Regions from separate parts of the Bacillus infantis NRRL B-14911 genome, predicted to be linked through region 2. Evidence: riboswitches for the same ligand, from Rfam matches in the RefSeq annotation. Region 2 holds a riboswitch; each other region holds the start of a gene.
The links. A riboswitch is a leader RNA that binds a small molecule or an ion and turns the genes downstream of it on or off. The one in region 2 is predicted to bind S-adenosylmethionine.
Positions count from the first base shown of each region.

Region 1: it holds a riboswitch for S-adenosylmethionine, as region 2 does, so the genes downstream of both, N288_RS12440 (peptide ABC transporter substrate-binding protein) here and N288_RS10265 (LLM class flavin-dependent oxidoreductase) in region 2, are expected to answer to the same signal.
Region 3: it holds a riboswitch for S-adenosylmethionine, as region 2 does, so the genes downstream of both, metK (methionine adenosyltransferase) here and N288_RS10265 (LLM class flavin-dependent oxidoreductase) in region 2, are expected to answer to the same signal.

Region 1 covers NC_022524.1:2,485,440-2,493,075, forward strand. The annotation lists gene N288_RS12420 (GRP family sugar transporter) at 1-611, opposite strand, end outside; gene N288_RS12435 (TetR/AcrR family transcriptional regulator) at 1,106-1,765, opposite strand; gene N288_RS24730 (YkvS family protein) at 1,969-2,145, shown strand; gene N288_RS25395 (hypothetical protein) at 2,317-2,472, shown strand; gene N288_RS12440 (peptide ABC transporter substrate-binding protein) at 2,563-4,185, opposite strand; SAM riboswitch class I at 4,354-4,451, opposite strand; SAM riboswitch class I at 4,529-4,632, opposite strand; gene N288_RS12450 (DUF3231 family protein) at 4,828-5,841, shown strand; gene N288_RS25545 (DUF6254 family protein) at 6,043-6,168, shown strand; gene N288_RS24300 (phosphotransferase enzyme family protein) at 6,401-7,303, opposite strand; gene N288_RS12460 (ATP-binding protein) at 7,474-7,636, shown strand, end outside.
Region 2 covers NC_022524.1:2,042,674-2,050,309, reverse strand. The annotation lists gene N288_RS10280 (LTA synthase family protein) at 120-2,090, opposite strand; gene N288_RS10275 (YczE/YyaS/YitT family protein) at 2,460-3,074, shown strand; gene N288_RS10270 (ATP-grasp domain-containing protein) at 3,651-4,616, opposite strand; gene N288_RS10265 (LLM class flavin-dependent oxidoreductase) at 4,631-5,677, opposite strand; SAM riboswitch class I at 5,759-5,865, opposite strand; gene N288_RS10260 (helicase C-terminal domain-containing protein) at 5,968-7,636, opposite strand, start outside.
Region 3 covers NC_022524.1:3,731,280-3,738,915, forward strand. The annotation lists gene asnB (asparagine synthase (glutamine-hydrolyzing)) at 1-153, opposite strand, end outside; gene metK (methionine adenosyltransferase) at 477-1,676, opposite strand; SAM riboswitch class I at 2,108-2,285, opposite strand; gene N288_RS18790 (thiol-disulfide oxidoreductase DCC family protein) at 2,401-2,766, opposite strand; gene N288_RS25725 (hypothetical protein) at 2,881-3,003, opposite strand; gene qoxA (cytochrome aa3 quinol oxidase subunit II) at 3,136-4,083, shown strand; gene qoxB (cytochrome aa3 quinol oxidase subunit I) at 4,125-6,077, shown strand; gene qoxC (cytochrome aa3 quinol oxidase subunit III) at 6,077-6,673, shown strand; gene qoxD (cytochrome aa3 quinol oxidase subunit IV) at 6,677-6,961, shown strand.

The DNA.
Region 1 (7,636 bases), 440 kb from region 2:
TATTTATTGAACGGCTTATTTTTGATTGTGAGTGCCGTACCGCCAATCACCATTCCAAGCGCCTGCGGAAGCAGCGCAGACCATCCGTCGATTTCGAGCCAGTTAATGATGACAACATATCCGACAAAACCAACAGTTGAAATAAGCAGGGTGACCAGCCCTTTTTTCAGATTCTTAGACTCATCATTCCCCTCCTTCTGGCCCCAGGAAGTCATGACTGCTCCGGCGATGATCAGGACAAGGGCAATGATGCCGAGCGTAATCTGAACCCCTGTCGACCATTCATTGAAAACGACAATCCCGAAAAAGCTTGTCCCGATAAGCTGGAGTCCGGTCGATAGCGGAGTAGTCTTAGCGACTCCAAGGTACTTCACTGCCCCAAACTGATTTTTTTGTCCCAGGGACCAAAGCGCCCCTGAAGCAAGTCCTGCACCCCATACAAGCGGTGACAGTTCCGGTCTGACAAAGAGAAATACCGCTCCTGCAAAAATCAGTGCGCCGATGGTTGTCCCAAAGGTCTGGCTATTATCATCCCCTCCGAGTTTATTGCTGACCAATATAATGCTGCCCCAGCATGCTGCTGTTATGACAGCCAATAAAATTCCTGACATGTATGCGGTCCCCTTTCTCGCTGATAAAAAACAAGATGCTGATATTAGCTTTTCCCTGATTGGGCTAAAAATGAAACCTCGAGTTAATAAGCACAATAAAAGGATTTTTTTTACAGATAGCAGAGTAATTGGACATATCTTTGCGGACATATGATCTAAGATAAGTCGGGAAGGTGAAAGAAATGAGAAAAGACGGGCAGTTTATCTTCTTCGTAATTGAAACGTCTTCCATCAAAAAATTCCTTACTTTGGAGATGGGTTTTGGGACAGCTTTCTATTATGGGGCAAAGTTTATTTTCGCCAATGAGATTACTTCAATATGTACTAGCATTTTGGCAGTGGAGGCTTTAAAAAAAGGTCTGAAACAGCTCGAGAGGTAAAAAGTTCATACAGTTTGAAGTGTACTTGGATAGGTCTAAAAAGACACTGTTCGCTTTAATGTAAAATATTCCTTGGCTCTACAAAAATAAGGCCCGGCATAATGCCAGGGCCTTCTATTTCATTTCTTCAGCCTCATTCTTCCCATTGCGGCTGATTGCCTCAGGAGGGAAAATCATCCTGCAGATGATTCGGGCTGCTTCCAGTGTATTGAGCGGCGAAGAACTTTGCTCCTCTTTATGAGGTCCATTTTCGGCCAAAATGAGGGCAGACCATGCGGCAGTGTCAAGATCTATGTCCTTCCAGGTCAATCCTTTTTGCCTCGCCTGTTCTAAACCCTGCACAATCTGCATATGTATATTTCTCCGAGCCTCCTGCAAAATGCCGGCCAATTCGGAATCCTTGGGCAGCAATTCAGGCAGCACACGATGAATGCCGACGGCTTCAAGCCTTTTGTAGTGCTCATCCAGCAGCCGGGCAAGGAGGAGAACCGGGTCTCCATTTAGCCAGTCGGGCTCAGGAATTATTAGAAAGTCGATTTTGTCCTGCAGCAGTGCCATCAGCAGCTGGCGCTTATCAGAGAAATAGCGGTAAAAGGTGCCTGTGGCCACATCGGCTGCCGCTGCTATTTCTTTTGCTGTTGTCATTTCGTAGCCTTTTTCTATGAATAGCCTCCGCCCGCTTTCCAGGAGTGCCTTTCGTTTTTGAAGTGCTCTTTCCTGTTTGGGCAGTGATGGGAATTCGCCCGGAAACGGGCCGGCACTTTTATCCGCCATAGGCTCACCTCCAAACTCATCATATCATATAAAGAACATAGCAGAGAGCTTAAAATCAGGTAGCAAAAAAACATGAACTGAAGTTCACCTTATTGTTTGACAGGGGTTTTTTATGGTGCAATAATGAACTTAATTTCACTAGGATAGTCCTTACGTCAAAGTTTTTTTACTGATTGAAAATTTAACGATAAGGGGTCACACATATGGCAAAAGAGGGAGATACAATCAGATTTAAAAGGCATGACCTTACCATTACCGGAACGGTTGTGAAGGTTAAAGAAGAAAGCGTTCTTGTCCAAATAAGCGATGAGGATGCACTGCTGTTAAAAATTGATACACCAATAACGGTTGTATCGCATAAAAATTACAAGATTGTCTGAAAGCGTGATATGTATAATGGCGGCCGAAGATATTAATAGAAAAAAAGCTGCTGAGTTTATTTGCTTTTACATGAAAAAATACGCAGGATTTAAGCTATAAAGGTAGAATTGATTTATATGTTTAATCATTCTGCCAATTGATCAAAATTCATACCCTGGGAGGATTCTGGCATGGAAATCAGCAAAGACTCAAAGAAATTAGCGGTAGATTCACCTGTTTTGCTAAAAGGGATTGTAAAGGCTATTTACAAAGATACCGTTCATATCCAGATCGGCGGCAAAATCATTGCTCTGCCAGCTTCCAATATGCCCGCCGCTTCCTCTTAACCTGCAGCCTGATGAAGGCTGTTTTTTATACTCACATAGGAATTTTCACCTTGTAAAAGGAGCCGGTATACCGGCTCCTTTTGTGCAGACTTATTCAGAAACCTTTTCAGCATATCTGAAATCCGGATTATTGAGCGGGCTGAACCGGATTCCCTTAATATTTTCTTTTACAACCGCATTCTGAGAAGAAAAGTAGATTGGGATGATCGGCATCTCATCCATCAGGACAGATTCAGCCTGATGCAGCAGTTCAAATCGCTTTGCTTCGTCCTGCTCTGTCAGTGACTGGTCAAGCAGCTTGTCAAATTCAGGATTGGACCAGTTTGTAAAGTTGCTGGAACTGCCTGAGCTGTACAGATCCAGAACAGGGTACGGATCCAGGAAGTCCCCTACCCAGCCCATGCGCGCCGCCTGGAAGTTTTTCTGCTTGAAAGTATCTATGAATGTTTTCCATTCCTGGTTCTCCAGCTTCACTTCAACCCCAAGGTTCACCTTGAACATTTCCTGCAGAGCTTCGGCAATCTTCTTGTGGTTTCCTTCTGAATTATATTTCAGGGTTACAGAAGGAAGCTCCTTCCAGCCTTCTTCCTTCATTCCTTCTGCAAGCAATTCTTTTGCTTCGTCCGCATCAAAAGAGTAGTAAGGTTTCTTCTCATCCCGGAAGTCCTTCCCTGACGGCCCTTCCACACCGTAGCCCACATAGCCGTAGGCTGGCTCTTCGCCGCCTTTAGAAATGTTTTTTGTGATAGCTTCACGGTCGATTGCCAGGCTGAAAGCTTTGCGGATTTTACTGTTATTGAAAGGCTCTTCATTTACATTGAATGTATATGTATAGACACTGAATTGCGGAGAGTTGATAAATTCCTTGCCCCCCTTTTCGATATCTATCGCATCGGCGGCAAGATTCTTGATCAAATCAATATCGCCTGATTTATACATCTGATATTCGGTGTTGGCATCAGCCACCATTTTAAAGTTTACGGATTCAATAGTAATATCTTTACTGTTCCAGTATTGGCTGTTCTTTTTCAGAGTAAGAAGATTATTATGTTCCCATTTGCCGAGTGTATAAGCGCCATTGGTCACAATGGTTTCCGGCCCTGCAGCCCAGTTTTCGTCTGCTTCGACTGTTTTCTGGTTCACCGGCATGAAGCCCTGTCCCATCAGTACTTTCGGAAAGAACTTGATCGGGGTGTCCAGCTCCACCTTCAGGGTATGATCGTCTTCTGCAGTAATTCCTACATCTTCCACAGAACCATTTTCCCTGTTATATTCTTCAGCCCCTTTTATGTAAAAAAAGCTAGAAGGATCATAGGCGCCTGTTTCAGGATTCAGGACCCTTTTCCATGCAAACTCAAAATCCTTTGCTGTCAGCGGATCTCCATTGGACCACTTCTGCCCGTCCCTGATTGTGAAGGTATATATTTTACCGTCTTCTGAAACATCAACCTTGCTGGCTGCCCCTTCCACTGCATTTCCGTCTTTATCATAGCGGTATAAGCCTTCATATAAGTTATCGATCACCCAGAAGGAAGTTGTATCAGATGCAAAAGCAGGATCAAGGGTATACGGCTCCCCTCCAAGATTGGCATTCAATACTTGTTCAACGTCATTTTCTCCGGATGCTGATCCTTCTTCACCATTGCTGCACCCTGCAAGAACAGCCAGCGCAAACAGCAGGATGGCCAGCGATACCAGTGATAATTTTTTCATAATTTTATCCTCCTTTTATTTTAGCGCTCTAAATCGATTTATCATATTAAAATACTAAGATTTAAATTAGCAATCCCCCCGTCCTTTATGGCTTATTCCGAAAATATCCTTTACTTCTTTACCATACTAAAAAACCTCCCGGCAAAGACAGCTGAGAGGAATGGTCTCTGCTTATCTTTCCGGTATACCGGTGGAATTGGCACAGTGTCAACAGACCTGCTGCCGAGGCTTCATCGGGCCAGTCCCTCCGCCTCTCTGGATAAGTGATATAGTTTTTTAGCTGGCAGAAATAAAAAAGCCCCTTCTGCAGATAGAAGAGGACAGTATGTATGAACAAGATCCCTTCTTATCTGCCAGGCCTTTGCCTGATGGATTTGGCACAGTGTCCGGATGAACCTGCTGCCGAGACTTCTTCGGGCCATACCCCTCCGTCTCTCTTGATAAGAAATTATAGATATATAATTTTTCGGTGCACTAAGAATAACCAATTTAGAAAATTTCGTCAACAGAAAAGATAAAAGTTCTACTTTTCTATATTTTCAAACAACAGAAGGGCTAAAGACATAATTAGGATAGTTCCTGCCTTATAATTCCTCCCTAAATTGCAAACACTATTTTCATACTGATTGAAGGAGTCTTCCTATGGACCAGAAAACCCCCCTTACATCGGCAGAAATCGCGATGCTCTGGACTACTTATATGAATGACAGCATGTCAAAATGTGTTCTTGGCTATATGATTACCCATGCAACAGAAGCTGAAATTGGCGCTGCCCTCCAATTTGCCATTGATCTTTCGACCAGCCACCTGCAATACCTGGAACCCCTTTTCAAAGAAGAAAAAATGGCTGTTCCGAATGGCTTCGGCGGAGGCGATGTCAATCCTGATGCTCCTAGTCTGTTTTCAGACACCTTCTGCCTGGCATATATCAACCATATGGCAAAAGCGGGAATGCTTGCTTACAGCGGCATGCTTGCTATGTGCGCCAGAAATGATATAAGGAAATTCTTTACCGAAGGATTGGCAGAAACAGCCTTGCTCTACAATATGACTACAAACCTGATGCTTGAAAAAGGGATTTACATAAGAGCTCCCTACATCTCGTATCCGCATGAAACGGATTATGTGGATACAAAGAAATATTTAAGCGGCCTGAACCCCTTTGCGACTAAAAGACCTTTGAATGCGGTGGAAATTTCTCATCTGACCGTGAATATACAGACAAATTCCATCGGGCTGCAGATTGCCGCAGCTTTTGCACAAACAGCTCGGCTGAAAGAAGTACAGGAATTTATGCTGAGAGGAAAAGAAATTTCCCAAAAGCATGTTGGCATTTTTACGAAGATTCTGCTGGAAAGCAATATACAGGCTGTAGGTTCACCTAATATAGCCGTATACGATACAACTAAGCAGGTATTTTCCGATAAGCTGATGATGTTTCATATGTCTTTGTTAAGTGCAACCGGGTCCGGAAATTATGCTACAGCAGGCGTTGCAAGCCAGCGTACTGATGTAGCAGCCAGCTATCAGCGGCTAGCCGTTGAGATTGCCCTGTATGCTAAAAGCGGAGCAGACATTATGATCAAGCACGGCTGGCTGGAGCAGCCTCCCGGAACGACAGACCGTGATGCATTGGCTAAAAAAGGAACACCCTGACCCCATCTTTAAAAGCTGGGGTTTGTGCTGTTCTTTTTTCGTTTGCTTCCATGATTGAATACAACCGGATTATACCAGCAGATAAGCAATTAAGGAACCTGGACAAAATATACCCAAGACTCCAGCTGGGAGAAAGTTTTAAGACTGAAAAAGGGACATCAGGCAAATCTAAAAAGGATACCAATGAGAGGAGGGCTTCTCATGACACAGTCTAAAAAGCAGGAAGAAAGACAGTGGCGGCAGAGAAAAGAAACTCAGCATCCGCATGGTAAGGTTAAATCATTTGATCAGCTGGCTGATGAACCCGGCAAAGGCGGACGCTCCTGAAAGAAAGGGTCCGGGACATAGTCCCGGGCCTTTATTTAGACTTTACATTTCCTTTCTGGCGCTGAAGTTGCTAATAAACTGGGAAAGATGCTAGTAAAATCGAAAAGTTGCTAATATATGGTTTAAGTTGCTAATAAACTGAAAAAGTTGCTAATAAATCCCAAAACTTGCTAATAACGCCCTTTTCTCTTGATAGCCTGTGCTGTAACTGGCTATTGGGAGCAAACCTGATCTATAACTGCTGCCATTCACACCGCCTTTCATAAATCCAGACAAGCATTTCAGCATTCAAGCTGAACAATTCCTTATCTCTTGAAAAATAAGCCATAAAGATCAGCTGGATGCAGAGCAGCATCTCCCCAAAATACTTCTTTTCAAGAGCCGTCAGACCGATTGTTTCATCATAGTACTTGAAAAGCATTTTTGAAAACAGCACCCACTGTTCCCTTTTTTCTTCATCACCAAAGATTTCGCATAATACACTGGTCGCACAATAGCAAATATCAAAAATTCGGTGGTTTACTTCAGCGATTTCAAAATCGATCATGCCTGAAAACCTGCCTTCATCAAAAAGAATGTTATAAAAATGTGCATCGCGATGAATCAGCTGCCTGGGAAGTGTGTCAGACATACTTCTGACAGCCGGCTCTACAGCAGCAATAATCTCTCTGATAGAATCCCCCCTTGCTAATGGGCTTTTCACCACCTCAGGGACAGCAAAACCATAGACAGTTTTATAAAGTTCCTTCTCCGGATAGCCAAGTTCGATTTCTTTCATTTCAGCATGAAAAGCCGCAATGGATGATGCCAGCAGCTGTGGTGCTTTTTCAGATATCAGTACTTCGTCAGCCTTGAAGTTTTCCCCTTTGCAATAGTTGTAAAGGCTGTATTCCTTGCCGCTATGAGTAAAGGATCGAGACCCATCTAATGCAAATAACAGCTGCTGGGCGGGTAGCCCTTTATCCTTTAAAATCCGGAGCAGCTCCCCTTCTCTCTCCAGATCATGACCGTTCGTCTTTTTGAGAATATAACGCATCCCGTCTTCAGAATTTAAAAGCGAAACACGGCCAGTCAGCTTCTCTTCCTTGCTTATTTTGAACTTATATTTGCTTTCCACAGCAGAAATTCTGTTCATTGGTTCCACTTCCATTATCGTTTTCTGAAATATATACAAATAAGGCCAAGGGTTTTCCTGCAAAAAATCAGGAATTTTGTACAATTTCCCCGCAGACAAGGATATGCGAGTATAATAAGGGTGGCAGTTTGCCACGCTTTCTTATCCAAGTCATTTTTGGGGGATCACATTTGATTACTTTGCTAAAAACGCTTTTAATAAACATGACGATATTATTCTCATTCACCTTTAATGCAAATTTATTTTTTCCTTTTCAAGTAAAGGAGCTGCTTTCCTTTAAGCACAAGCTTACTTACGGGCTGATTGGATCTTTGGGAGCAGTCTTTTGCATGC
Region 2 (7,636 bases):
CCTGTTATATAAAGTCTGTGGCTATTTAGATAGCTTCCCTATTTTCAGGGGATTTACACCTGCCTTGGAGTATCCTAACATGGAAAAAGCAGAAGCCGGGGCTTCTGCTTTTTGGTGTTTTATTTTTGGAGCCCTGTCATTGGGTTCGCTTCCTCGGCAGGCTCTTCTTTGATATATTTGTAATCCTTGCGGTTGATTGGTTCAAAGCCCTCTGGATTGTGGAATCTCAGCAGATCTTTGTACACGATATTGTCAGACATCAGCAGTTCTTTTTTCGCCTGTTCTGACAGCCTTACACAAGCACTGCCTTCCTCAAGCTCTTCACCGGTTTCCGTGGAGTAGCATTTTTCATCAACAGAAGTGTATTCCGGGCTGATGAAGTCGCCGTTGCGGAAAGGAATAACTTCCCGGTGGGTTTCAGACAATAAATCTGAACCGATCTGCATATAGTCTTTTGTGCTGACGCCAAGAAGATGCATCAGGGTCGGCATTACATCCACCGCGCCACCGTATGTGTCCATCGCGCCGCCTTTTACCCCAGGTACGTGGATGAAAAGAGGGACTCTCTGCAGCTGGGCATATTCAAAGGAATCGATTTCCTTGCCAAGAACCCGCTCCATTGCAGGGTTGTGATTTTCAGAAATGCCATAATGGTCACCATACATGACGATCACTGTATTATCATACAGGCCGGATGCTTTAAGGTCGTTAAAGAACTGCTCAAGCGCCTGGTCCATATAATTGGCAGAAGTAAAGTAATGGTTAACAACACTGTCTTCTGTTTCTGCCGGCTGGAATTCTGTGTCCCCTTCATCCATTTTGAATGGGAAGTGGTTGGACAGAGTGATGAACTTTGTATAGAACGGCTGCTTCAGGCTTTCCAGCATCGGCATGGATTCTTTAAAGAAAGGCTTATCCTTCAGGCCATAGTTCTTGGTGTTCTCATCTGTCATGTTGTAATATTCGGCATCAAAGAAATGGTCATAGCCGAAGGATTTGTAAATTTCATTCCGGTTCCAGAACGTTTTATAATTCCCGTGAAAAGAGGCCGACGTATAGCCGCGCGTCTTCAATATCGCAGGTGCTGCCTGGTAGGTGTTCTGGGCCTTGTTGACAAAAACAGCCCCCTGGGACATCGGATACAGTGAATTCTCCATCATAAACTCGGCATCGGATGTTTTACCTTGCCCTGTCTGGTGAAAATAGTTCTTAAAGTAAAAAGTCTGTCCATTATGAGCCAGGGAATTCAGGAACGGTGTTACTTCCTGGCCGTCCAGCTTATAGTCGATCAGGAATGTCTGGAAAGATTCCAGTGAAACATAGATCACATTCATGCCTTTTGCTTTTCCGAAATAATCAGGATTCGGTTCTGCATAATTGGCTTTCACATAGTTTTCAACCTCTGTGATATCACTGCTGTCTGCCATGGCGCGCTGACTGGCAGATCTGGCATTTTGAATAATGTCATAAACCGTGAAATTATAGGCGCCCAGATACTTGACCAGATAATTGCGGTCAAATGAGCGTGTCAGGAGTTCAGGACGGTCTTTCTCAGCAAGCCCAAGATTAATGAAGAATGTGATGACAGCAGCAGCAATCACCAGGCTTGCCGTCATTCTCTTCCGTGTATGCTTCGCCGGTCTGTACCATTTGACTGCTGCCAGCACAACCAAAAGGATCGTGTCGGCAAAGTACAGGATATCAAACGGTGACATGAGCGAAAGTGCACTGTCTCCAAGCTGTCCGGCATTTGTTTTTGTCTGCATAAGGACAGGGACTGTAATAAAGTCATTGAAGAAACGGTAGTACACCACATTGGCGTACAGCAGGAAAGACAGCAGAAACTGAACAGCAATCAGTACGCCTGACTGTATCTTTCCTTTAAAAAATAGTGCGATCCCCAAGAATAGAAGGGATGAGCTCAGCGGGTTCAGGAAAAGCAAAAATTCCTGCATGCTGTTGTCGATTCCTAAATTGAATTCAATCTGGTATGCAGCATATGTTTTCAGCCACAGCAAAACAACTGCCAGGAAAAAAACGCTCATGCTGTTTTTAAATAGCTCCTTAGGCGATTTCAAGATCGATTTCATCCTTTTACACCTCTTAATTTGTAAAGTTATTGCAAGAGCACAAATTCCTATTTCATACTTCCTGCCAAAACTAGAAAAACTTAGCAGCCGCTAAGTTCGGAAAAACGTTATACTCCAAACCCACGGGCTCAGAACCTAGTTTTTGTAAAAGATTCGTTAATTAATAGTGAACGAATGTTAAATACTATACCATATTTTAACCCACTTGAAAACATTCATCAAATTTGAAGCAAAGTTTATGTTGGGAAAAAATTAATCTTTTCATAAGGCAAATGATGATGATACAATGTACCTTCCGCATGAATCCGCTTTCTCTCATGTGGCTAAAACAGGAAAATAAGGTGTAACAGCCTGATAAAGGAGAACAACATGAAGGAAAGAATCTTATTTTTTGCAGCAGGGCTGCTTGTCCTCACGTTAGGTGTGGCGCTTATTATCAAATCTGCCCTCGGCGCCTCTGCTTGGGATGCACTGGCAGTTGGCGAGTCCCATCTTTTCGGGCTGACCGTAGGGACTTGTATATTCATAAATGGAATGGCTCTAATCATCATCAACTCTATATTATTAAAGAAAAAGCCGGAAATCCTGGCGGCAGGAACCATTCTGGTCATTGGTGCTTTGATTGATTTCTGGCTGCTGGCAGTATTCAAGGACTTTTCTCCAAGCATGCTGCTCACCCAGTCCTGTACTTTGCTCTCAGGCATATTGACAATGGGTCTGGGGATCGCCGTCTACCTTCAGGCAAAATTCCCTCCAAGCCCGATGGATACCTTGATGGTCGCCGTTCACACCAGGTTTGGCCTTTCTTTAAGGACTTCCCGTATAGCCAGTGAAGGATTTGCCCTTATTCTGGCGTTTCTTTTCCAGGGAGCGATCGGCCCCGGCACAATCCTGGTCACACTGACACTCGGCCTAGTGGTGCAGTATTTCCATCCTAAGCTGGAAATTATAATGGCAAATGGGTTGAAGAAAGCTGTTGTATAAAATATTTCGGGTTCTGTCAGTATAAAGTCCGAATTGGCAGTACTTGCAGCTGACTCTTTAGCAGTGAAATTAGCACACAAAAAGCTCGGAGCTATAATGTTCTGAGCTTTTTTTATAGAGATAGCACGTTGTTGAAGATAAGCAACCGTATGTTCAATTAACGATTTTGTTGTGAGGCAGGAATACCAGCTAAAAGAGCAACTTTTTCCCCACCCCACCCTACTAAAAGAGCCGACCTTCCAGGGACATGACGAGGTTCAGCGCGGATTAACAAATAAGCGGAGAAATTCCCGTTAATTTCAAAAGAGCTCTAAAAACAGCTTAAATAGAGGGAGAAATTCCGGCTATCGACCCGAAAAAAAGGAAAATTCACCATTTTGCTTCGCTTAACCGGAAAATCTCCGCTTATTTATACCCTTTCGAGCCCTATTATCAATTTAACCGGAAAATCTCCGCTTATTAATTTTTTGTTGGCAACCCACTCCATTCCTTCACTATCCTGCTCCTTCCATCCGGAATTGAAGTCACACTATCAAAAAAGGCCACTCCCAAATGAGCGGCCTTCTTCTATTGTTATCACACTCTGCTGTATTCCCTAACCTTAGCCTGTTCTTTTTCAAGCTCGGCACCGAGGAATTTGGCGGCTTCAAGCATGCCGTATTTGCCTGCTTTTGCCTCTGCGTCAGAATTATAATTTGTGTTTGTGTTGACATCATACGTATAAATATCCCCATTGGCATTTTTAATGAATTCAATGCCAGCGATTTGGATGCCGTTTTCCTTGAGGAAGCGTTCATATTTTTCAATGATCGGGTCGTTGAAGCCTTCAATGATCTTAAACTTTGGCTTTTCTTCCACCTCTTCGCCAACAGGACAGAACAGATCCCCGATTTGGCAGGCATCGGCCGGGCAAAGCTCAAAGCCTTCTGATGTATCCACCTGGACGGCATAGACGAATTTTCCGCCCACGAATTCGCATCTGGTAATATATGATTCTGGCGACTCAATATATTCCTGGATCAGAGTGATGCCATCGACAGGCTCTTCAAAATTCGGCCCTTCGACATATTCCCTCAATGCGTCCAGAGAATGGAACAGCTGGACGCCGAGCCCTTTGCCTGCGCGGTTATGCTTCGTGATGAACGGAGCGCTGTCGAGCTTTACAGCTGCTTCAAGAATTTGATTTTTTCCGACAGCTGCTATTGTTTTCGGAGTGGCGATTCCTGCAGCATTCAGCGCTGTATATTGATTGACTTTGCTGACCTCCAGCCTTAAAGCGCGGCTTCCGTTGAAAACGGTGCGGCCATGCTGCTCAAGCCATGACAGGACAGATTCCGTCAGCTCCGGTGCAAAGCGGTTCCCCCTTGTGTGGGAAGATGCGCTCATCCTGCTGTAGAAAATCCCCTCCGGAGGTGCACTGGTCAGGTCAACAATCCCTTCATTCAAAAACCATTCCTCATAAGGAAGACCCAGCTCTTCCAGCCTTTTTGTCAAATGGGCAGTCCATTCGCTGTTTTCGTGTATGATGTGTATTTTGCTCATATGTTCTCCCTCTTTTACTTTAAGATTTTCCTTTTGGCTTCAACCAGCGGCATGACTTTTTCCGAAAATCTCTGCATTTCCTCCAGCTGTGGAGAGAACTGAAGCAGAAGCAGATCGACGCCGGCTTCTTCATAAGCAATAATCTGTTCAGCAATCTGTTCAGGGGTTCCGATCAGATTTGGCCTGAGGCCCCGGTTGGAAACGGAATAATCGTACAGCTTTACCTGCTGCTCAAGCTGCGATTTGCCTACAAAATCTTTGTAGCCTGCATAGCCGCTTGATTCTTTTACATTGGTGATGCGGGCAAGCTCTTCCTGCGCCTCTTCTTCTGTGTCGCGGCAGACAATGTAGGCTGCCATGCCAAAAGACTTAAATGGCTCATTCCCGCTTTCCTGCCTGCGTGCTCTCATGTCATCAATTTTAGTTTTTACTTCTTCAACTGTCCCCCCGTGCATCACATAGGCATCGCAGTGATTAACAATTGCTTCCTTGCCGCGGGGGCTTTCTCCGCCTGCATAAAGGATCGGATTCGGCCTTTGCACCGGCTTAGGGGACAAATGGGCGTTTTTAATAGAATAATAGCTGCCGTCAAAATTAAAGGTTTCTTCTTCCCATAAACCCTTCATGACCTTGACGAATTCTTCTGTCCGGTCATAGCGCTCATCATGTTCAGTAAAGATGCCGGCATACTGGCGCGCCTCTTCCTCCCACCATGCGGATACAACATTCAGGGTAAAACGGCCATTGCTGATATGGTCGATATTGCTTGCCATTTTTGCCGTCACCGCAGGATTATGGAAGCCTGGGCGGACAGCCGTCATAATTTCTATTTTCTCAGTCACCGCAGCAAGAGCGGCCGCAGTTGACCATGCTTCAAGTGAATCCTGCTCCGGGCCTTTTATATCATTCAAGTAAAGTTCTGCTATTAATGTGGTATCATATCCCCACTTCTCTGCTGCCTGGATGACTTCTTTCGCATAGCTGAAGGTCGGGGGCATCTTCTCGTCTTCTACATTGCGCAGCCAGCCGCCAAAGATCGGCAGCCAAAATCCGTATTTCATCTGTCTCTTCTCCTCTCACTTGCACCTTGTTGTCAGCAATAAAAAAAACTTCCCCGATAAGAAGAAGTTTGATATGCCTCTATCTTATCTGCCAAAGCATTGCGCTTTGCTGGATTTAGCACCATTCTGACTAAGTCAGCGGCTGCCGGGTATCACAGGGCCAGTCCCTCCACCACTCTCGATAAGAAATATTCAATTGATTTCATAGTAATCCTACAACAAAGGTCGGCTTTCTGTCAACTGACTAGTCTAACTATTTTTAAAAATGTTTTTTTTCCTGCAAGCCTTTTTTATCGTGTGAGCCTTTTTAGCGGAAACCATTCTGCAGGGAGCAGTTGTTCATATCTTTTTTGAAGGAAGCGGTCATCAATCAGCAGGATGGTTCCTGTGTCTTCCTCTGAACGGATGAGGCGCCCGCCAGCCTGGGCTGCTTTATTGGCTCCCGGAAAAGTATACGCATAATCATAGCCGTTTTTTCCTTCAGCCTGAAAATAATCTTTAATCAGATTACGCTCAAGACTCAGCTGTGGAAGCCCCACACCAACAATAATGACACCGCAGAGCCGGGTTCCCTTCAAGTTGATCCCTTCTGAAAAAATTCCGCCCAGCACAGCGAACCCAAGAAGGCTTTCTTCAGGTTCCTCCTTAAAGGAAGACAAAAATTCTTCTTTTTCTCCCTCTGCCATCCCCTGTTCCTGTACCATCATCCTGATAGTGCTGGATTCTTTCATTTGTTCATGGATTTCCCTCATATATTGGTAAGACGGAAAAAAGATTAAGTAATTCCCGGGCCGTTCAGCTGCCAGCTTTTCTACCGATCGGATCAAAGCTTCACCTGTCGCGCTTCTGTCCTTATATCTAGTTGAAAGCGGCAAAGCAAGAACTTCTGCATTTTCTTTCGGGAACGGGGAAGGCAATGACAGGGAATAATGATCCTCATTCCAGCCCAGCATGTTCTTGAAATAATCGAATGGCTGGAAGGTAGCCGAAAAAAAGAGTTTGCTGCGGAAGCCCTTGCCCATTTTCTGGACAAGATAGGATGGATCTAAACAAAACAGCTTGAGTACTACATCCTTTCCGGACTTTTCTGTATAAATGACAAATCGCTCATCTGCCAGCCTTGATATCCTCAGGAAAGCCTGTACAGAAAAATAAGTATCAAGCAGCAGTTCCTGGCCCTCATCTCCCCTGCCGCTGATCAGCTCCTTTTCTGAGCAATGAGCAAAGTCCTCAAGATGCTCCAGCAGATTTTCCGGCAGCTCTTCGTGAATGCGATAGCTTTCCTCCTTTAATTCTCTATTGAAAGAGATAAAAACATCATTCATCTTTTTAGCTGCTGCAGAAAGCTGCGGGGCCGTGTTTTTATAAGCCCTTTTCAGCTGAAGGAAATTCTGCTTCCCCAGATCCGCCGAAAACATATCCCTCGCCCGGTCCACCAGATTATGCGCCTCATCGATCAGAAGAGCTGTCTTTTTCTTGCCTTCTGTATGAAGCCTTTTCAGGGACACCCGGGGATCAAAGATATAATTGTAATCGCATATGACTGCGTCTGCGGCATATGCAAGTTCCAGGGAAAATTCAAACGGGCAGACTGTGTGCTTCATGGCATATTTTTCAATAACACTCCGGTCAATGATGGATTCATGAGAGAGGATATCAAGGACTGCTTCATTGAGGCGGTCATAAAACCCGTCAGCGAACGGACAATGCTCTTTCTGGCAGACCGTCTGCTCCTGAAAGCATATTTTGTCCTTGGCCGTTATTGTTACCGTGTGCATATGGAGGCCTTTTTGCTGCATCAATGAAAAAGCTTCTTCGGCTGCCTGCCTTGTGATAGTTTTGGCTGTAAGATAGACCATCCTTGACAGCAGCCCCTCTCCCATCGCCTTGATGGCGGGAAAAGCAGTTGAAATGGTCTTTCCTGTCCCGGTCGGCGCCTGGGCAAACAAGTCCTTTTCA
Region 3 (7,636 bases), 1.7 Mb from region 2:
GCGGAAGCCGAACTGGATATGTTCATCATTGTAATAGCCTGCATCATCAGGCCCCCTGTGGGTAATGATATTATTCATATTTTCAAACTGCTGCTTTTGCGCATCGTTCAGAACTTGCGCATTTTCATGGACACAGCCGATAAAACCGCACATTATGTAGTTCACCTTCTTCAATTTAGTCAAAATCCCATTCCGTCTGAAAAAAACAGCGGAAGGCATTCATGCCGGTGCAGTGCTTGCCCGGCCAGCCATAATCTGCCATATCACACATTAATCCCAAAAAACATACTCTCTAATACTACCACTAAACCTGAAAAAATGGCACTATCAACATGAAAAACAGGCAGGGGAAAAATTAGGCATTTACAAGAATTATTCACAGATCAGCAGACCGTTAAACGCTCTATCCCTTTAGACGAAATATAAAAGCGGGAGCTGCATATTTCAGCACTCCCGCTTTTTTGTTCTTATAAGGATTATTTTCCAGCCTGCTGGCGCAGTGTATCTGCTTTGTCAGTGCGCTCCCAAGGAAGATCAACATCTGTACGGCCGAAATGTCCGTAAGCTGCAGTCTGCTTGTAGATAGGGCGGCGCAGGTTCAGCATATTGATGATGCCTGCCGGGCGAAGATCAAAGTTATCGCGGACAAGGTCGACAAGCGTATCTTCGCTCACAGTTCCTGTTCCGAATGTATCAACAGAAATGGAAACCGGCTGCGCTACCCCGATGGCGTAGGCAAGCTGCACTTCAACCTTATCAGCAAGGCCGGCAGCGACGATATTCTTCGCTACATAGCGGGCTGCATAAGCTGCTGAGCGGTCAACCTTTGTAGGATCCTTGCCGGAGAATGCGCCTCCGCCGTGGCGTGCATATCCGCCGTAAGTATCAACAATGATTTTGCGGCCAGTCAAACCTGCATCCCCTTGAGGTCCGCCGATAACAAAACGGCCAGTAGGGTTGATGAAGTATTTTGTATTTTCATCGATCAGTTCTTTTGGAACGACCGGATTGATGACATGTTCTTTCAGGTTGCGCTGGATTTGCTCCAGGCTGATTTCAGGATGGTGCTGTGTGGAGATGACAATGGTATCGATGCGTACCGGCTTGTCGTTCTCATCATACTCAACAGTCACCTGTGTCTTGCCATCCGGACGCAGATACGGAAGAATTTCTTCTTTGCGCACTTCTGTCAGGCGGCGTGATAATTTGTGCGCCAGGGAAATCGGAAGAGGCATAAGCTCTTTCGTTTCATTGCAGGCAAAGCCGAACATAAGGCCCTGGTCCCCTGCGCCGATCGCTTCGATTTCTTCATCTGACATTTGGCCTTCACGCGCTTCAAGCGCCTGGTCTACACCCATTGCAATGTCAGCTGACTGCTCATCAATGGAAGTCAAGACAGCACATGTTTCGGAATCAAAGCCGTATTTAGCACGGGTATAGCCGATATCCTTGATTGTTTCGCGGACAAGCTTAGGAATATCAACATATGTAGATGTTGTAATTTCACCTGCAACAAGGACTAACCCTGTTGTAACAGATGTTTCAGCAGCAACGCGGGCATTTGCGTCTTTTGCTAAGATAGCGTCTAAAATTGCATCAGAAATCTGGTCACAGATTTTATCCGGATGACCTTCAGTAACTGATTCAGAAGTAAACAAACGGCGTTTATTTGACATCTGATTTCCTCCTTATTTATAAGAATAGAGTGAGGTTCTTATCCGGCGCTACACCTTATTCTTCCCCTCGGATTGATACGGTACTCATTCCCTAAGTAGTATTGAATAAACATGGAGTTTTTATCCCGCTCTCGCGTATGCATTGCTTCACAATCTGCATAACCGGCTGGTTCCATCCCCCGGTACGTGCATTCTCAGGCAAGTGCTGAAAAGGCAGGTCACCGCCGATGCAGAAAACCGGTCAAAGGCATTATATATAAGCCAGGCACAATAGAAATTGTATGATTTTATCCTGTTAAATGCATAGCCCTTGTAAATCAGCTTTATGCAAAAACTTCCATAATATGCAATTAAAAGACATCCCTCAAAATGCAAAATAAAAAACCTTCCCAAAGTGAAAAGGTTGAAAGCAAAATGATTCGCGCCTTTCACTCTTATCGTTCAAGGAATCTTCCTTGCGTCAGGTTAGCACCTTTGCTAAAAACAGACCATTGCTGGCTGGTAATTTGAACCGTTATGCTCTTTTCAGCATATATCCGTTTTCAAAAGCATCATTAGCAGGTTGCTGGGTTTCATCGGGCCTGTCCCTCCACCAGCTCGGGATAAGAGAGTATCCGTTCAAGGTAAAATCATAACGTACAGATGTAGCGGCGTCAATCATTTTCTCCGCTATAGCAAGAAGAAATTCATCCTGCACCTGCAGAAAATCCGATATGGAAATTAATCACAGGGAACAGCTGCCGTCCTTGCATTTCTTCCTAAGCAGTTTGTGTCTGTTCCGTGCAATCCACCGGTATACCGGAACCCCGGCAGCAGATGCGAAAGGAAGGTGCATAAAGAGCCCGAGAACGAAGGTCAGGGGGAACAGCAGCAGCAGCCTTCTTACTGCATAGAAACCTTTCAGGACCTTTTTTTCAGGAGTTATAATATGAAGCTCTTTCCTCAGCTCCCTGCTGCTGAACTGAATTTCTCCATGCTCCTGTTCATATTTCTGGAGTGAAACCCAGTCTACCCTGTGGAGCAGGTCAAGCTTTTGGAAAGATTTTTTTGTCATCTGGCAAAGCTGGCAAGTATTGTCGTAAAGGGCCATCGTTTTCACATTACCATCTCCCGCCTGTAAAATCGTGCTTTTTATTAAATTTTACCATACCTTTCAATCAATATAGAAGCAGTGTAAACTTATATCTATATAATATATGTTTCATTATAAATAATGCCTCTTCTGCTTAGCTGCAGGAGTTTCCCCCGCCTTGGCAAGCCCCCTTAATTTCTGTTGTGCAAATAATATGCCGCAAAGTTCGGAAAGAATTTCTATCTTCTTGAACAATTTGTGACACCTTTCACATTCTATTGAATTACCCTTTAAAATTGCTTATGATGATAACAGATTGTGAACTATGTAACATATACACTATTATTATGTTATTAAACTTTCAGCCATTGAGAAAGGGGCTTATCCATGAAAAAGAAATATTCTTTGCTTTTAGGAATATTTACAATCATTACTATTCTATCAGGCTGTGAGCCGCTGATGGTGCTGGATCCCAAGGGGCCTCAGGCCGCCGTCCAGGCAAAAGACATCATCCTGTCAACGGCAATCATGTCTGTCATCGTCCTTGTGGTTTTTGCCATGCTTGCTTATATGCTCTATAAATACCGCTCTTCAAAGCAAAGCAAGGATTATGAACCGCCGCATATTAAAGGAAATCTTCTGGTCGAAGCGGTCTGTGTCGGTATCCCCGTCCTGATCGTCATCTTCCTATCGGTTGTATCCACACAAAGCAACTATAAAGTGGAATCAGCACCTACAGGATACGGCGACAAAGAGCCTTTAGTCGTATATGCATCATCTTCTAACTGGAAATGGCATTTCAGCTATCCAGAAGAAGATATCGAAACAGTCAACTATCTATATGTACCGACTGACCGCCCGCTTGAATTTAAGCTCTATTCATACGGACCGATCACAAGCTTCTGGATCCCTCAGCTTGGCGGACAAAAATATGCCATGGCTGATATGGTCAACACATTGCACCTGGGAGCAGATGAACCCGGTGAATATATGGGGCGCAATGCCAACTTTAACGGAAAAGGCTTTGCTGAAAATACATTCAATGTAACAGCCATGCCGCAGGAAGAGTTTGACCAATGGGTTGATGACGTGAAAGATACGGCTGAGCCTCTTACGGAAGAAAAATTCAATGAACTGCTTGAACCGGGGCATCTTGGACAGTCAACTTATACCGGAACACATCTTGATTTCATGCCCGCACCTGAAGGCGAGCATGGCGGCCATAACCATGGTTCCAGCTCTGACAGCCATGATGCTGACTCAGATCATGAACATATGGATATGGAAGAGGACGGATCTGGCGACAATGGCCACTCAGAACATGAAGGCCATTAATAAGAACAGACCCGCTACCCTAGAAAGGAGTTTAAAATCCTATGGAATTCTTTGAACGTTTTGCCATTCCGCATCCCAGCCCTGTAATCTATGCGTCAATGGTTGCTATAGGTTTAACGGTTATTGCCATCATTGCAGGCTTGACTTATTTTAAAAAATGGGGCTATCTGTGGAGAGAATGGCTGACAACAGTCGATCATAAACGGATTGGGATCATGTATCTGATTTCTGCCCTGCTCATGCTTTTCCGAGGCGGCGCAGATGCCATCATGATGCGTGCCCAGCTGGCTGTGCCGGACAATACCCTCCTTGACGCACAGCACTATAATGAAATTTTCACAACGCACGGAACAGTTATGATTCTGTTCATGGCAATGCCATTCATCATGGCTTTCATGAACTTTGTTGTGCCGCTTCAAATCGGGGCACGCGACGTTGCTTTCCCTAAACTTAATGCACTCAGCTTCTGGCTCTTCTTCATGGGTGCCATGCTGCTGAACATCTCATTCGTTATCGGCGGTTCGCCTGATGCCGGCTGGACTTCCTACTTCCCTCTTGCAGGGACTGAGTTCAGCGAATCAGTCGGAACCAACTATTATATGTTCTCACTGCAAATCGCTGGTTTGGGTACATTGATGACCGGTATCAATATGGTAACCACCATCCTCAGGATGCGTGCTCCTGGCATGACATTGATGAAAATGCCAATGTTCACATGGTCATCACTTGTTGCCAGCATCATTATCGTATTTGCTTTCCCTGTACTGACTGTTGCTCTTGCAATGGGATCTCTTGACAGATTATTTGCCACCAACTTCTTTACGACCAGCAATGGCGGTATGGATATGCTGTGGGCAAACTTCTTCTGGGTATGGGGACACCCTGAGGTATACATTCTGATACTTCCTGCTTTCGGTATATACAGCGAGATCATCTCAACGTTCGCACGCAGGAACCTTTATGGCTATAAATCAATGGTAGGATCCATGGTGATCATTTCACTCTTGTCCTTCCTTGTCTGGACCCACCACTTCTTTACAATGGGCCAGGGAGCTTTGACAAACAGTATTTTCTCTATTACAACCATGGCGATTGCCGTGCCGACCGGAGTTAAGATCTTCAACTGGCTCCTGACGCTCTGGAAAGGGAAAATTACGATTACGACGCCAATGCTTTATTCCCTTCTCTTCATCCCGATTTTCACAATCGGCGGGGTAACAGGTGTCATGCTCGGAATGTCGGCTGCAGATTACCAGTATCATAATACAATGTTCCTGGTTGCCCACTTCCATATGGTTATTATTCCGGGTGTAGTTTTCGCGATGCTTGCCGGTTTCCATTTCTACTGGCCGAAAATGTTCGGCTACATCCTGAACGAAAAGATCGGGAAGCTGACTGCATGGATTATCTCCATGAGTACACTCCTTGCTTTCATGCCGATGTTCTTCTCAGGATTGGACGGACAGGCGCGCCGCGCGTACACTTATTCTGAAGCTACTGGATACGGCATCTGGAATATGCTTTCCTTTATTGGAGCTGCAGGGCTTGCTGTCGGATTCGCCCTGATTGTATACAATGTGTATTACAGCACACGCTATGCTTCAAGAGATATCGGTTCAGATCCTTGGGATGCACGTTCCCTTGAGTGGGCGACAAACACACCGGTGCCGGTATATAACTTTGCCGTACTGCCTGAGGTGAAGACTTCTGAAGGCCTCTGGGATGCGAAGAAACACGGACACAACCTATTCCCTGGCAAATATGAAGAAATCCATATGCCGAATAACAGCGGCTTGCCATTTATCTTAAGCTGCATCTTCTTTGCATGGGGCTTCTCCTTCATCTTTGCTATGTGGATTCCAGTCATCATCACAACGATCGGAATCTTTGCCTGCATGGCAGTATGGTCGTTCCAAAAGGATTATGGCTACCATATCCCGGTTAAGGAAATCGAAAAAACTGAAAATGAAACTAATATGCGGGGTGCTAACTAATGAAAATAGATCACTCGCTGCCGCTTGAATTTAGTACTGAAGAAAATAAGACAAAGATATTGGGATTCTGGATTTTCCTTGGTGCGGAAATCATGCTTTTCGCAACACTCTTTGCCGGATATTTTACCTTGGTGGACAGGACCGGAAGCGGTCCGTCTGCCGGTGAAATCTTTGAGATCTCACCTGTTTTGATAGAGACATTTGTTCTTTTGACGAGCAGCTTTACGATCGGGCTGGCGATTCATGCCATGAGGCTCGGCAATAAAAAAGCGATGCTTGCATTCTTTGGGATTACCATCCTTCTTGGACTTGGATTCCTGAGTGTAGAAATATACGAGTTCATACACTATGTCCATATCGGTGCAGGACTTCAGACAAGCGCCTTTACAGCGATCCTGCTCACTACACTGGGGACTCACGGACTCCACGTTACGTTCGGGATTTTCTGGGGACTGGCAATCATGCTGCAGGTGAAAAAACGCGGATTGAATCCCCACACTGCCAATAAGTCATTCATCTTTTCACTGTATTGGCACTTCCTTGATGTTGTGTGGATCTTCATCTTCAGCTTCATTTACCTGAAAGGACTGATGTAAACAATGAGCGAATTATTTCCTCGCAAACAAGTGATGGGCTTTGTATTCTCACTAATCCTGACAGCAGTGGCCCTCATGGTTTACTTCTTTGACATGTCCTATGCAGTCGGGCTGACGATCCTTGTTATTACGGCATTCATACAGGCTGCACTGCAGCTGGTCGTATTCATGCACGCAGGAGAATCAGATGACAAAGGAACGATTTTCACCAATATTTATTATTCGATCTTTATAGCCCTGGTGACTGTGTTTGGTACATTGCTTACCATGATTTGGGGTTATATGTAAAACTAAAAGCGGAAGCGCCTTGCTTTAACCATAAAAAATAGGAGCGTCAAATGGCGCTCCTATTTTTTTTTGCCTTATAAATGAAGGCTGTTGATTTGCGTTCCAGGCACTTCGCTTTCCGCGGGGCGACGCTGAGCCTCCTCTTTGCTGTGCTCCTGTGGGGTCTCAGCATTGCCGCTGCAATCCCGCAGGACGTTGAATCCTCTTCCTCGATATTTCTTCGCACGAGAAAAATGCGCATGCATTTTATGAGGAGTCTACGTGCCTTGCACTCCAACCAACAGGTCTAATTAACTTTTTTGCAGGTTTGATTCCGGCATTTCATTAATCCATTACTGTACCTCAGAATAAAGATTGGCTCATTTCGTAAAGGGTCGTTGCTTATTCTTATAACCAAGAACAGTTTACATTTTGTGGTATTACTTTATGAGAGGCTTATTCGAATGATTGAGCAGTTTAGTGAAGGATTGGTTATAAAAATCTGGAAGTCTTCCCGTTACTTGAGTGGCCAGCAAGCCATAAAATAAGCGGAGATTTTCCGGTTAAGGGAAGCGAAGTTGCCCTTTTTCCTGTTTTTTGAGTTGATAGCCGGAATTTCTCCGTCTATTTGAGCTATTTTTAAAGCTTTTTAGAAATTAGGGGGAATTCATCCACTTATTTTACAACCTGTCACTG